4 regions of the Aminipila terrae genome follow, and region 1 is predicted to be linked to each of the others. Evidence: riboswitches for the same ligand, from Rfam matches in the RefSeq annotation. Region 1 holds a riboswitch; each other region holds the start of a gene.
What was found. Region 1 has a riboswitch for cobalamin ahead of Ami3637_RS02395 (diaminopimelate decarboxylase family protein). Riboswitches for the same ligand answer to the same signal wherever they lie in the genome.
Positions count from the first base shown of each region.

Region 2: linked by a shared signal. The riboswitch ahead of Ami3637_RS17020 (immunoglobulin-like domain-containing protein) and the one ahead of Ami3637_RS02395 (diaminopimelate decarboxylase family protein) in region 1 are both predicted to bind cobalamin.
Region 3: linked by a shared signal. The riboswitch ahead of cbiQ (cobalt ECF transporter T component CbiQ) and the one ahead of Ami3637_RS02395 (diaminopimelate decarboxylase family protein) in region 1 are both predicted to bind cobalamin.
Region 4: linked by a shared signal. The riboswitch ahead of Ami3637_RS08915 (PQQ-binding-like beta-propeller repeat protein) and the one ahead of Ami3637_RS02395 (diaminopimelate decarboxylase family protein) in region 1 are both predicted to bind cobalamin.

Region 1 is NZ_CP047591.1:504,460-507,668, reverse strand. Features, by position in the region: gene Ami3637_RS02400 (S-layer homology domain-containing protein) at 1-1,338, shown strand, start outside; cobalamin riboswitch at 1,475-1,690, shown strand; gene Ami3637_RS02395 (diaminopimelate decarboxylase family protein) at 1,829-3,154, shown strand.
Region 2 is NZ_CP047591.1:3,509,144-3,512,352, reverse strand. Features, by position in the region: gene Ami3637_RS18870 (ATP-binding cassette domain-containing protein) at 155-706, shown strand; cobalamin riboswitch at 806-1,005, shown strand; gene Ami3637_RS17020 (immunoglobulin-like domain-containing protein) at 1,262-3,209, shown strand, end outside.
Region 3 is NZ_CP047591.1:1,767,449-1,770,657, forward strand. Features, by position in the region: gene Ami3637_RS08435 (energy-coupling factor ABC transporter ATP-binding protein) at 1-276, opposite strand, end outside; gene cbiQ (cobalt ECF transporter T component CbiQ) at 288-1,127, opposite strand; cobalamin riboswitch at 1,273-1,476, opposite strand; gene Ami3637_RS08445 (heavy metal translocating P-type ATPase) at 1,679-3,209, shown strand, end outside.
Region 4 is NZ_CP047591.1:1,862,547-1,865,755, reverse strand. Features, by position in the region: gene Ami3637_RS08915 (PQQ-binding-like beta-propeller repeat protein) at 1-1,185, opposite strand, end outside; cobalamin riboswitch at 1,397-1,609, opposite strand; gene Ami3637_RS08910 (hypothetical protein) at 2,008-2,385, opposite strand; gene Ami3637_RS08905 (hypothetical protein) at 2,395-3,209, opposite strand, start outside.

The DNA.
Region 1 (3,209 bases):
TATGCAAAAAGAAAATTAAAAAATAATGATGAAATCTTATGGTTCTATACAGATGATTATAAAAAAGAAACTGGCTATGAGGGAAATTGGGATCATGAAAATTCAGCAACTAAAACCGACGATCAAAAGGCTTCAGCTAAAGAGACTGTTCAGGTTACTGCCAAACCAGATCGCGACGGAAAAGCGGCAGCTGCTGTTTCTTCAAAGGACATGACAGAAGCATTGAAAAAGGCTATGGAAGCGGTGAAAAACTCAAGCAAGGAGTTAATACCAGAAGTATCGATTGTGGTAAAAGCAGATGACAAAGCCGATGCAGTGGTTACTACTTTACCAACGTCCTCTGCAAAAGACATAGTAAAGGAAAAAGGTATATTAAGCATCACTACGCCTACAGGGGATATGAGGTTTAGTCAGGAAGCCCTGTCTGCGTTGGTTGCAGAGGCTGGTGGCAGCGATATCAAGCTGGCTATTGAAAAAGTTGACGCTTCTTCAAATCCTGTTACTACAAATATACCAGAGCTTGCAGGCCGTCCTGTGTTTAATCTTTCCGCCGTTTCCAACGACAAAGCAATCACTGATTTTAAGAATGGGAAGGTGACCTTCTATCTTCCATATTCTTTAGGAGCAAATGAGAAGAAGGAAAACCTGAAAATTATTTATGTCAGTGATAAAGGAGAACAGCAAACGGTGGAGGGTGCTTCTTATGACGAAGCAAAGAAAGCAATGAAGGGAGAAACCAACCACTTTTCATATTATGCTGTCACTTATAACAATGTGGCCTTTTCAGATGTGACCAGCGGAAAATGGTTCTATGACAGTGTTATGTATCTTGCCAATAAAGGAATAGTAAAAGGCAAGACAAAGACTACCTTTGATCCCAATGGAAGTGTAACCAGAGCTGAATTTGTACAGATTCTTTACAGCAAGGCTGGTGCTCCCCAAGTGACCAATAGTGCAGTATTTACGGATGTGTCAGATAATGCATGGTATGCAAAAGCGGTAAACTGGGCTGCAGAAAAAAATATTTCCAAAGGATTTAAGGGCAAATTTAATCCAAATGCCAACATATCCAGAGAGGATATGGCTGTAATGCTTAAAAACTATCTAGAAAATATTGAAAAGAAAGAAATAACCAAGACAGCCCTTAAACAGGAATTTTCAGACAAGGGTAAAATCAGTCCTTATGCTGGGGGAGCCATAGAAATCATGCAGACAGGCGGCATAATAAATGGTTATAAAGGAGCAGACGGAAAGTATAGTTTTAAACCTTCAGGGTATGCAACAAGAGCGGAAGCATCATCCATGATGGCTTCACTGTTTCAGAAGTTAGCAAAATAGTTAAATAACAGAAAATTTTGTAGTTAGCTCTAAACATTTTAAAGCAAGCAGCTGCGGAAAATAATTATTCTGCAGCTGTCCTTTATTAGCTAAAATACCTTGAAATAATAATTCCTGTATGATAGACTATAAAAAACAAATTATATTACTTCCATGTTTCGACTTTACGTATAAGTAGAGTACGACTAAGAGGGAATCTGGTGAAAAACCAGAGCGGACCCGCCACTGTGAGTGAAGAGTTTCTTTTAGAAATATTCTGAAGAGGATAGATAACCACTGAATTACCATTCGGGAAGGTTAAAAGAAATGTTGAGGCACGAGTCAGGAGACCTGCATGAGGAGCACGCCAATCCACGGGTAGTATGGATAATTGGCAGGAATAATAGAGTGAAACAGTAAAACGGACTGCGATTTTTGTCGCAGTTTTTTTTATTATAAAAACAGTCTGGCAGCAGTTATATTACAGTTATTTTAACTGGGAGGTTTGTAAATGAATATTTTTGAAAACAAAATATTTAAAGTTGAAAAAGAACATTTATACTTTGATGGAAGGGATTTGACAAAACTGGCTGAAGAATATGGTTCACCATTATATATTTTTTCAGAAAGAGAATTAAGAAAAAATGTAAACGAAGTTATAGTGGCCTTTAGAACCTTCTATGATAAGACCAGTATACATTATGCAGCTCAATGTGAATCAACTCTTGCTAATCTTCAGGTTATCAGAGATGCAGGCTGTAATTTGCAGGTTAATTCCGGAGGAGAATTGTTTAAAGGTTTACAGGCAGGCTTTGAGGGGGAGCAGATTATATTTACGGGAGCATGTAAAACCACTAAAGAGATTGAATTTGCCATAAAAAGCGGGGTTAAATCTATTAATATAGATTCGATCTACGAATTGACAAGAATTGTTAAAATTGCTGAGGCTTTAAATACTCCAGTGAACATTGCTTTAATGGTAGCCCCTGAAATCTCTTATTATAACTCTAATCAGAATAAATTGCTTGTACAGGAGGCAGAATTTGGAATAACCTTTGAACAGCTCAGAACAGCTATCAGAATGTCTCAGAAAAATAAGAAATACATAAAACTAAAAGGCTATCATTTTCATATCCAGAACGGATTATATAAAACGGAATCTGTTCGGGAGGCTTTTGTTACCATGCTTGAAACAGCAGTAAAAATGCATCAGCTCACAGGATTTATTCCCCAAAGCTTAAATATCGGAGGAGGCATTTCATCTGAAAATATGGGGCAGATTGCAGAGGCGGTATCCCAGGAATTAAATACGGATAAGGTGGAAAAATGGGCGGGAAAAGAATATAAAGAGTTCTTTAACAGCATAGAATTAATTATTGAGCCGGGTAGAAAAATTGCAGCTTCTGCAGGCATCCTTTTAACCAGTATAGTAAATGAAAAATATAGAAAGAATCTGAATGAAAACTGGTTAGTACTGGATGAAGGTCTGAACATTGGGGCTGAGGCTGAAAAAAATTTGGAATATGATCAGATGATATGTGTAAATAAAATTACTGAGCAACATAATATGCCATATAAAATCAGCGGACTGTCCTATGACTCTTCTGATTGCATCCGACTTCCTAACAGCATAACAGCCGGTGATTTCATCGCATTTATTAATGCGGGAGCTTATAGTAATACCCATCTCTCTCACTTTAGTGGAAGACCAAGGCCCGGGGTTATAATGATTAAGAAGAATGGTACTGTGAAACAGATTAAAAGGCCCCAGCAATATGAAGATCTGCTAGCTGGGGAAGAACCTTTTCGTGAAAAACTAAATTTATGTGTTATATAATTAAAAAAACAAAAATAAAAAATACATAGTTTTGCCACCGAATTTTCTATTGACA
Region 2 (3,209 bases), 510 kb from region 1:
ATTCGGATATGTACCGGAAAAGACTATTATACAAGATTTCTCTGCAAAAATAAAACCTGGGCAGAAGTTGCTATTGTTGCCCCACTGGTGCAGGTAAAACTACCATTATGAACTTGTTAATGCGGTTTTATGAATTGGATGCGGTGAAATACTGTTGGATGGAACACCAATCAGCCAGGTACCACGGGAGAATGTACATCAGCAATTCTGCATGGTTTTACAGGATTCATGGCTGTTTGAAGGCACAATAAAAGAGAATATTATTTACAGCAAGCAGGGCATCACAGAAGAACAGGTGGTGAAAGCCTGCAAAACCGTGGGTTTGCATCATTTTATCAAAACCTTGCCTGAGGGATATGATACGATATTAAACGATAAGGCCAGTCTGTCAGAAGGACAGAAACAGCTTATTACTATTGCCCGGGCAATGATACAGAACGCACCGCTGCTGATTTTAGATGAAGCAACCAGTTCAGTAGATACCCGTACGGAGCGTATTGTTCAATCTGCAATGGATCAGCTGACGGTTGGCAGAACTTCTTTTGTCATTGCCCACAGGCTTTCCACCATTAAGAATGCAGACTTGATTCTTGTGATGAAAGACGGGATATCATTGAAAGTGGTAATCATAAAGAGTTGCTTGCACAGAGTGGATTCTATGCAGAGCTTTATAACAGTCAATTTGAATCAGCAGCATAAATTTTAATCCTTGTTCTTATGAATTAGAAAAATGGTGTCAATACCCAGGGTGTTGACACTAATTCTATTTAATGGTAGTATTTTAGATAATAACATTCTTAAAATAATTTAATAATCATTTTATGTTCCGTTTTAATTGGTAGCATACCAAATTAGGATGGCTAAGAGGGAAGCAGGTGAAAGACCTGCGCGGTCCCGCCGCTGTAAACGAGGAATTTTTCTTAAAATACCACTGAGAGAATCTTGGGAAGGTTAGAAAAGTGATGATACGTGAGCCAGAAGACCTGCTTAAAATGATAGAACCAGTATTCCGCGGGAAATCGGCAATACGGATTAATAGATGGATATTTATGTGAAATATATCTTTGTTTTTGCAGTAAAAACGGACTGTAGTATTTTTTATACTACAGTTTTTTTTGTCCAAAAACATATTAGTTATGTGGCTGGTTGATTTGCTTTTCTCGGGAGAATACAGGTTTTATCTGATCAGAAAAATAACGCATTATGCGATGATATAGATAAGAATAATAGAAGGAGAGAAGAGAAAGCGATGTTTTTTGAAATGAATAAAGTAAAAAAAGCTCTAGTGATTATATTAACCATTGCCATAACTTTTACGGGCTTTTGTATACCAGAAGCAGGTAACCTAAATGTGTATGCAGATGAAGTCACAGCGGGCAGCTCTGGTAACAACAGTAAACCTTCAGCAGGCGACGGGAGCAAAGAAAATCCCTATGTCATAAAGAATGCGGATGAGCTGTCATGGTTTTCAGAGGAGGCTAACAAAACTCTAACACTATGTGCCGTTCTGGGTGAGGATATTAATATGGGTGGGGAAAGCCGCCCTTGGAAACCAATTGGTACAGGCCTTGATAGTCAAAAGCCCTATACTGGAGTCTTTGATGGGAAGGGTCACACTGTTAGCGGCATCTATATCAATTGTGAAGGAAAATACCTTGGCTTTTTTGGAAACCTGGGTTCCGGTAGCACTGTGAAAAACCTCACAGTAAAAGGGAGAATTACCAATAGTGCTACCGGTGCTACTTATACGGGCGGCATCGCTGGATGCGCCAATGGTGGCAGCCAGATTGTAAATTGTGCCAATTATGCTGATGTGAGTGTAAAGGGTGGAACTACTGTAGGTGGGCTTGTTGGCGGTACAGAGGGTAATTCTAACTCTAATATTAAGATATTGGGCTCTCTCAATTCAGGATCCGTGTCAGGAAAGAGGATGGCAGGCGGTATCATTGGAGTCGCTAAGTTTGTGGATGTTAGTTATTGTTATAATAACGGAGATATTAGCACTTCAAGCTCTTATGTTGGTGGTATTTTAGGTTCTACATCTAGCAGTTCTAAATCTAATTTGCAGAAGAGCTACAATATTGGAAATGTTTCAGGAACAACCAATGTAGGTGCATTGGCAGGAGACTCCAGTGGTATTGTTTCTAATGTAAGTAACTGCTATTGGCTGGAAGGTTCAGCAGAAAAAGGCTTTGGAGGTACAGCTTCAGTTTCAGGTACTAATGCAGTTAAGGCTGCTGCAGACATGAAAACGGCAGACTTTGTTACGTTGATTAATGGGGAAAATTCTCCACAGGAATCTAAGTTCATAGCTGTTGAAGGAGAATATCCTGTACATCAGTGGCAACAGCCAGAGATGAGTGATGAAGATGCAGTGGCAGCAGCAGCGGACGCTTTAACTATGGATACTTCAAATCCAGTAAAGATTAATCTAACCCTTCCATCCACAGGAATCAATGGTACAGCCATTTCATGGAAGTCAGGAAATGAAGCAGTTGTTTCCCATGAAGGTGTTATTAATCCTCCTGATGCAGATACAAAAGTTACTTTGACGGCTACTGTATCTAAGAATGGAATACAGAAGACAAAAGATTTTGTTTTTACAGTAGCAGCCGGAAGTGAAAGCCAGGATAAAGAAACAATAGATAAAGCTATTCAGATTTTGTCTAATAACATGATTCCAAAGAATGGTACAGATACAAATTTTATTACTTTTGTAAATAAAACCTTGGAAAAAAACAATATTACAGGGGTAACGGTTCAGCTTATAAATACAGGTACTCCTGCAAGAGCGGATGTGGGAAGCATCGGAACCAATGGAGATATTACATACTTTTATCAGGACCCGTCAACACTGGGTTACAGTACTGCATTTGTTTTCATAAATGATATTAAGATGACTCTCTCTAAAGGAAATGTCAGCAAAGAGATTACGGTAAAAGCAAGGTTGGATTGGGATGAAAGTAAAGTCAAAGACTGGTTGAATAAAGCTGTGCTTGATACAATTGGCTGGGAAAGTATAAAGGAGACTAATTCTGATCAACAGGCTGTTACGGATTCTTTAAGCCTGCCGGTACGTAAACGGGATACAAAAGATAATCTACTTGCAAACCTGACGTGGAGCAGCAGCGATACTGGGGTAATACAAATTGCCAAAGGTGAGATTGGCGGTAACCTTCCAGTAGTGGCAACCGTTAAGCGTCAGGCAG
Region 3 (3,209 bases), 1.3 Mb from region 1:
TTGATTATCTGCATCCTGAAACACAATACCGATATTTTTACGAAGCTCTTTTAAGTTTTTTTTGTTAATAGGGGTTCCCCTATAAAAAATCTGGCCTTCGTCAGGCTTAAGAACACCATTAGTATTAAGGAAAAAGGTAGATTTTCCAGCACCATTTGAACCGACAACAGCAATTTTTTCACCTTCATAGATATCCAGACTGATATCATTCAGGGCGGTCTTTCCGTTTCCATAGCAATAATGTAAATTCTGAATTTGTAAAATCGGATTTTTCATAATGACCCTTTCTATTGCGTGATGTACCATAGTACTAAAAGAAAAAATATAAATATCATTGCTGCGATAACTTGTTTTGCACTAACATTTTGTGTTTCCTCCAGAATCATAAATTCGCCATCATAGCATCTGGATTCCATGGCATCATAATAGGCATTAGACTTTTTCATTGAAACAATCAGCATATTGCTTGCAACTTTTCCGAATGTACTCCAAGAGGTTTTCAAATCACAGAAACCCAGACGTGAATCTGCAGAATTTCTGATGTTAATGTTTACGTCTATCAGAATAAATATGTAACGATAAGTCATCATCATCAATTCTATAAATAGCTTGGGCACATGTGCTCTTTCAATCACACAGATTATTTCGGTTGATGGTGTCGACAAAGCCATCATTTCCATAGAGCTGATTGCAGCAAAAACCTTTAGGATTAAAAAGCACATAATCTTCAAACTCTTCTCTGAAGTGAAAATATAAAAGAGTCCCAGATTCAGATTGTATTGGCCAATAGGCTGAGTGGACAAGTCAATTCCTATAGTAACCGTACCAAGAAGAATGAAGGTAATGGGAATTGTCAGCACCGACAAATATGAAAGTACTGGAAGCCCACCCTTTACTATCGTCAGATACGCCATGGATACAATTACTGCAATAGACACATAGGGATTATTTAGCGCAATGCATAAGATTAATGTCAAAGCAGAAAAAGATACCTTAAAAGTTGGATTCCAATGTCTTATTCCAGAATTGTAAGCGTAAAAGTCGATGCAGGAACCTTCTCCGTGTTTATGTCCGATTTTATGGTGTTTATGATGCTCTCTGTTTTTAGAAATGATGTGTTTCTCCATTGTTATTATCCTCAATCATTACAGCTTCAAAAATGTAGGCAAATTTTATCCAGTATGCATCTTTTAAAATAAAAAAAGACTGCAGCTTTCGCTACAGCCCGTTTTTCTGTAAAACACAATAAAAATATAAACCGATCTCCCATCGGATTACATGGAATTTTATGCAGGTCTTCTGGCTTACGTATCAACATCATCTTCCGATCTTCCCAAAACTTATGTTTCAGTGATCTTCCTTTTCGGAACAGGATTCTGACTCCTCGATTACAGCGGCGGGACCGCGCAGGACTGACACCTGCTTCCCTCTTAGCCGTCAAACGCATTTGACGGAACACAAAATATCTATTTAGTTGCATGATGATATTATCACTTCTGACTTTTAATGTCAAGCATGGGGAAATACTTAAAGTTAAAATAATACTGCATAGTTGACAAAAGAGGAATAAGTGTTATAGTTTTCATATCCCCCTGGGGGATATGAAAACTATAACACAGAAGAATATATAGACAGATTATATACTAATTTTATGAATATAAGGGAGGCAGAAATAAAAATGAAGAAATGGATAATGGAAGAGGATAAACTAAATTTAATATTTGTTATCATATCCGGGATTGCTCTGCTGGTCAGCTTATCCCATTTACTAAGAGGAAGTCTTGGATTTGATTCAGCATGGATTGCAATTGTGCTGTGTGGAATACCGATTCTTTTAGGAGCCATTAAAGGATTAGTAGTGGATCATGATATAAAGGCTGATGTTCTTGTTTCAATTGCTTTAGTAGCATCCGTGTGTATCGGTGAGTATTTTGCTGCCGGAGAAGTTGCATTTATCATGGCTATTGGTACTCTTCTTGAAAACGGCACTTCAAGGAAAGCAAATGAAGGCATAGAAAGATTGATTAAGTTAACCCCGAAGACTGCACGAGTGCTTAAGGATGGTACGGAGAAAATCATTCCAGCGGACCAGGTGAACATTAATGATATTTTGCTGGTTCTGGCAGGGGAGACAATTCCTGTTGACGGCGTTATTGCGTCAGGGGAGACTTCCATTGATCAATCGGTCATGACAGGGGAATCCCTACCCATAGATAAGACTGTTGGAGATGCAGTAACCAGCGGAACGGTGAACCAGTATGGGACGTTTACTATGAGAGCCACTAAAGTAGGGAAGGACAGTTCTCTGCAGAGGATGATTCAAATGGTGAAAGAGGCAGAGGCCAATAAAGCCCCTATCATAACCCTTGCAGACAGATGGGCTACGTGGATGGTCTGGGCGGCACTGGGAGCAGCGGTTATTACGGGGGCTGTTACAGGAGAACTGATTCGTGCAGTAACCGTTCTGGTTGTGTTCTGCCCTTGTGCATTTATTTTAGCTACGCCAACGGCAATTCTGGCTGGCATTGGCAATGCAACAACCTATGGCATTATTATCCGCTCTGGAGACGCTCTGGAGCGCTTTTCTAAAGTGAAACATATAGCTTTTGACAAGACAGGAACCCTGACTCATGGGAAACTCAACGTTATGGCAGTAAAGAGCTTTAATGATTGTATTACAGAAGAAAAGTTATTATACTATGCAGCCTCTGCAGAGCAGCGCTCGGAACACCCTATAGGAAAATCTATTGTTTCATATTATCAGTCAATATGTCATACCATGTGTGAACCGCAAGAATTCTCTCTTTTAGCAGGTCAGGGAGTGAGAGCATTTGTAGACGGACAGGAAGTGATGGCAGGAAAACCTGATTTATTGAAAACAGAAGGAATCACCATACCTGAAAAGATTCAGAAGGCTGCCACTGATTACTCAGAGAAAGGGGCTACAATCGTTTACATAGGCATCAATAAAGAAACTGCGGGATTTATCGTACTGTCTGATACGGTAAGGGAAGATGCAGCAGCCATGATTTCAAAATTAAAAGAGCTACATATGGAGCCGATTCTTCTTACAGGAGACAATGCTTCTGCAGCCCAGTATATTTCAGAGCTGGTATCCATTTCAAAGGTAAAATCAGATCTTCTCCCAGAAGATAAAATGAACGAACTTAAACGTTATAATCAAAAAGATGAACCGGTTTGTATGGTAG
Region 4 (3,209 bases), 1.4 Mb from region 1:
AGTATTATCAAAATCATCACCTACCGGACGAGCATACAGAAAACCTTTATCTCCACCAAAGTAAACATAATCTCCATCTACAACAGCACCAGCCCAATAAAAACCGCCATTACCCGGATTAAATTCTTTTAACTCCTTATTATCCATGTCATACTGATAATATGTTCCTGCATTTCCTGACCATGTTCCGAAATACAGATAATCCCCATTCTTTACTATAGGAGTATTGATCTGTGCATTGTTTGGCACTGCTAAAGACAATTCTGTAGTAGGTTCTTCGTCAATATTTGTTACTTTTGTAATAGAACTGTTCTGTTCATACAATTGGCAATATTCAATCTCCACAGTATTGCTATCATTTCCTGAAATTTCATAGGTAAATTCCAGCGTATTATTTGTCCCTGTATTTACAGCAGATTCTGCCGTAGATTGGAAATTATCATTCAGATAGTAATGTCCATCGATTAGGTTAGAAGCGTTTAAGGTCTTACTTCCTACTGTAGTACCGTTAAGCTTAGCAGTAATAATCATATTTACATTGCTTCCGTTGATTTTTACGCCAGTGGCAGAACGATGAGTCTCACCACTAGTTAAATTAGTATTTGTCTGAGTCAAAGTAACAGTTTGGTTACCTGAAACAACAACCTTACCATTTTCCAAAGTTGTTCCTGCAGAAGATACAGACCAATCTGTGATTGCTCCTCCAGTCAATGTCAGCTCATCGTTATTTGCTTTCTGATTAAATCCGGATGCCCCCACATAGATGCATCGGTTTTCAGTATCCAGGTAAGGAGAGGATAGTTGGAATCCTGAACTCTGGGTAATCTGCTTTTCCCATACTACCTGTGGAGTAGATGCCGAACAGTCTATTTTAGCTAGCCTGCCGCCACCCTTATCATTTGCAACTTTATATCCGTCATAAAGTATATAAGCAAAGGTATTTCCATTTCTGGTTTCCATAACAGCTGCTGAATCCACACCATCCCAACCGGATCCATTTTTCGGCAGATCAATACGTGTGACATTTGGACTTCCGTTGGTTGGTGCTGCATTGATAATCCCGTTGTGAATATCATTTCCCTGGTAGGTTGGCCAGTCTGCAGCGTATGCAGTGAGCCCCATGCTCATGACCATAGCTATAATCATAAGGGTTGCTAACGGTTTTCTTAGCTTTAATTTTATCATTTCTTTTGTTCCTCCTTTGATATTAGATAATAAAACAAATATTTATACGGCGTAATTGCCATATTTTTTTTAATAATGCTCACCCCCTTTCTCTTTTGGACAACAAAAAAAGACTATAGCAAATCTGCCACAGTCCGTTTTCACTGTTTTCTTAATTTATTTTAAAAAATGAATTTAAAATACAATTCCCTGGTCATTTACCTCGTAACCGGTTACTTCTTCAATCCATGCAGGTCTTCTGACTTACGTATCCACATTTCTGCCCTCCTTCCCAAAAGCTTTGTTTGCTTTCAGTGGACATTTGCGTCACGCAAATGAATGGGCAGGAACTCCTCGTTTACAGCGGCGGGTCCGTGCCGGACTCTCACCGGCTTCCCTCTTAGCTGCCGGCTCCCGCCGACAGACATAGATATTTATTTAATTGAATAGCTCTTCTTGTCGAAATTTGTTTAATATTGTCGAAATTTCATAATTATATATAAAATGTAAATATTTATATTTTCACCAACTATAATATCACTTTAATTTCTATATTTCAACATTATTCTTAATTAAATATTTCTTATATTTTTTATCAAATACCGCCCACAAATTAAAACTGTTGGAAGGTTATATAACCATCCTCCAACAGTTTTAATTATAATGATGTTTCCTACAGCATCCGAATCTTATTCTAACTCATTGTATGCCAATCCTCTAAAACGTTCTACTTCTCTAATCTATTGATTATATATAAGTTTTATAATAGCCTTAGCTCTTGCTAAGAAAGTCTAAAGCAGTTTAGCCTATCTCCTTAATTCTGATTTAAATCTTTATCAGTCTTTATGCCTGCAATTTTTTTATTCCTATGCTCGACTGCCAAAAAATAGTGCTTGCTACTATAGACAGAACAATAATGATCATCAAACTAATATCACTAAATTTCCATGTTGTATAATAACTGCAGATTGCCAATAAAAAAGAACTTATACTTAATAGGAAACATGCTATGGATTCCAGTAAAGATCTTTTATACGCTCTTGCTTCAAAAGTCCAGTAAAAAAGTATACTACCCAGAATTAGCGATGATATAAAGTTAATATTAATTCCCAGTCTTGCAAAAGTTTGCGGTGCGTCTCCCCTCCTAGCAAGCATGGAAAAAATTAGTGTAAATATACCAACAATAGTAATAACCACGTCCAATCTGCGTCTGTATTTCATATATCTCCCCTACTTCTTTACCTTAGAATAACTTTCATAATACCCCGGTTTAAATGTTCCCTGATACCGGTACACATCTTTAATCTCTTTTGTAATTCTGTATGTATTTACGATACCACCATCTGTAATTATAAAAGAGATTCTTACAAATTCATTGTCACCACACTGCATGACTGCCTCTCGAAAACAGTCTCTTTCCCAAGCTTTTGAAAGATCATAGCAGCAAACAATTGCTCCTGCCAGAAAACTAGCCCTGGCAACGGATATAGTAACACCATATTCTGTGTATACCCAAGTACAAAATCCTGATAAAGCGGCCGCAGTTCCTGCATCCCACGCTCCTGCTGCTTTATCATACAGAACCTTTTCAATATGTGTGCCCTCCGTTATTAAATATAAATCATTAGCAATATCTTTCGGCAAATAAACGCACTGCCATACTCCTCCAAATATCGGACTTGTTTTATCCGCATACCATGTTCCCCCATCTGGAGAATGATATGTCTTTCCTATTAAATCGTACCAAACCTGCTCCCGATTCACAATCATTCTGTTGTTCTTTATCTGAGCATTTCCAAGGGAAACTCCATACCTTTTACTCCTACCGTTTAATTTCACTGTAGTGATACCGCTCTTTGCATCATACGTAATGATTCCATTTTTCTCTATATTTTTATGTGTAATTGTCTTATCGATTTCTCTTCCATACTCAACTATGAGTTTTCTTAAATATGCCTGATCAATGTTAACATCCTTATTCTCCCTGTACCTTATATCTGGATCATTTTTGTCTTCCCATGGCCAAATGATAGAAGGGTAAACTG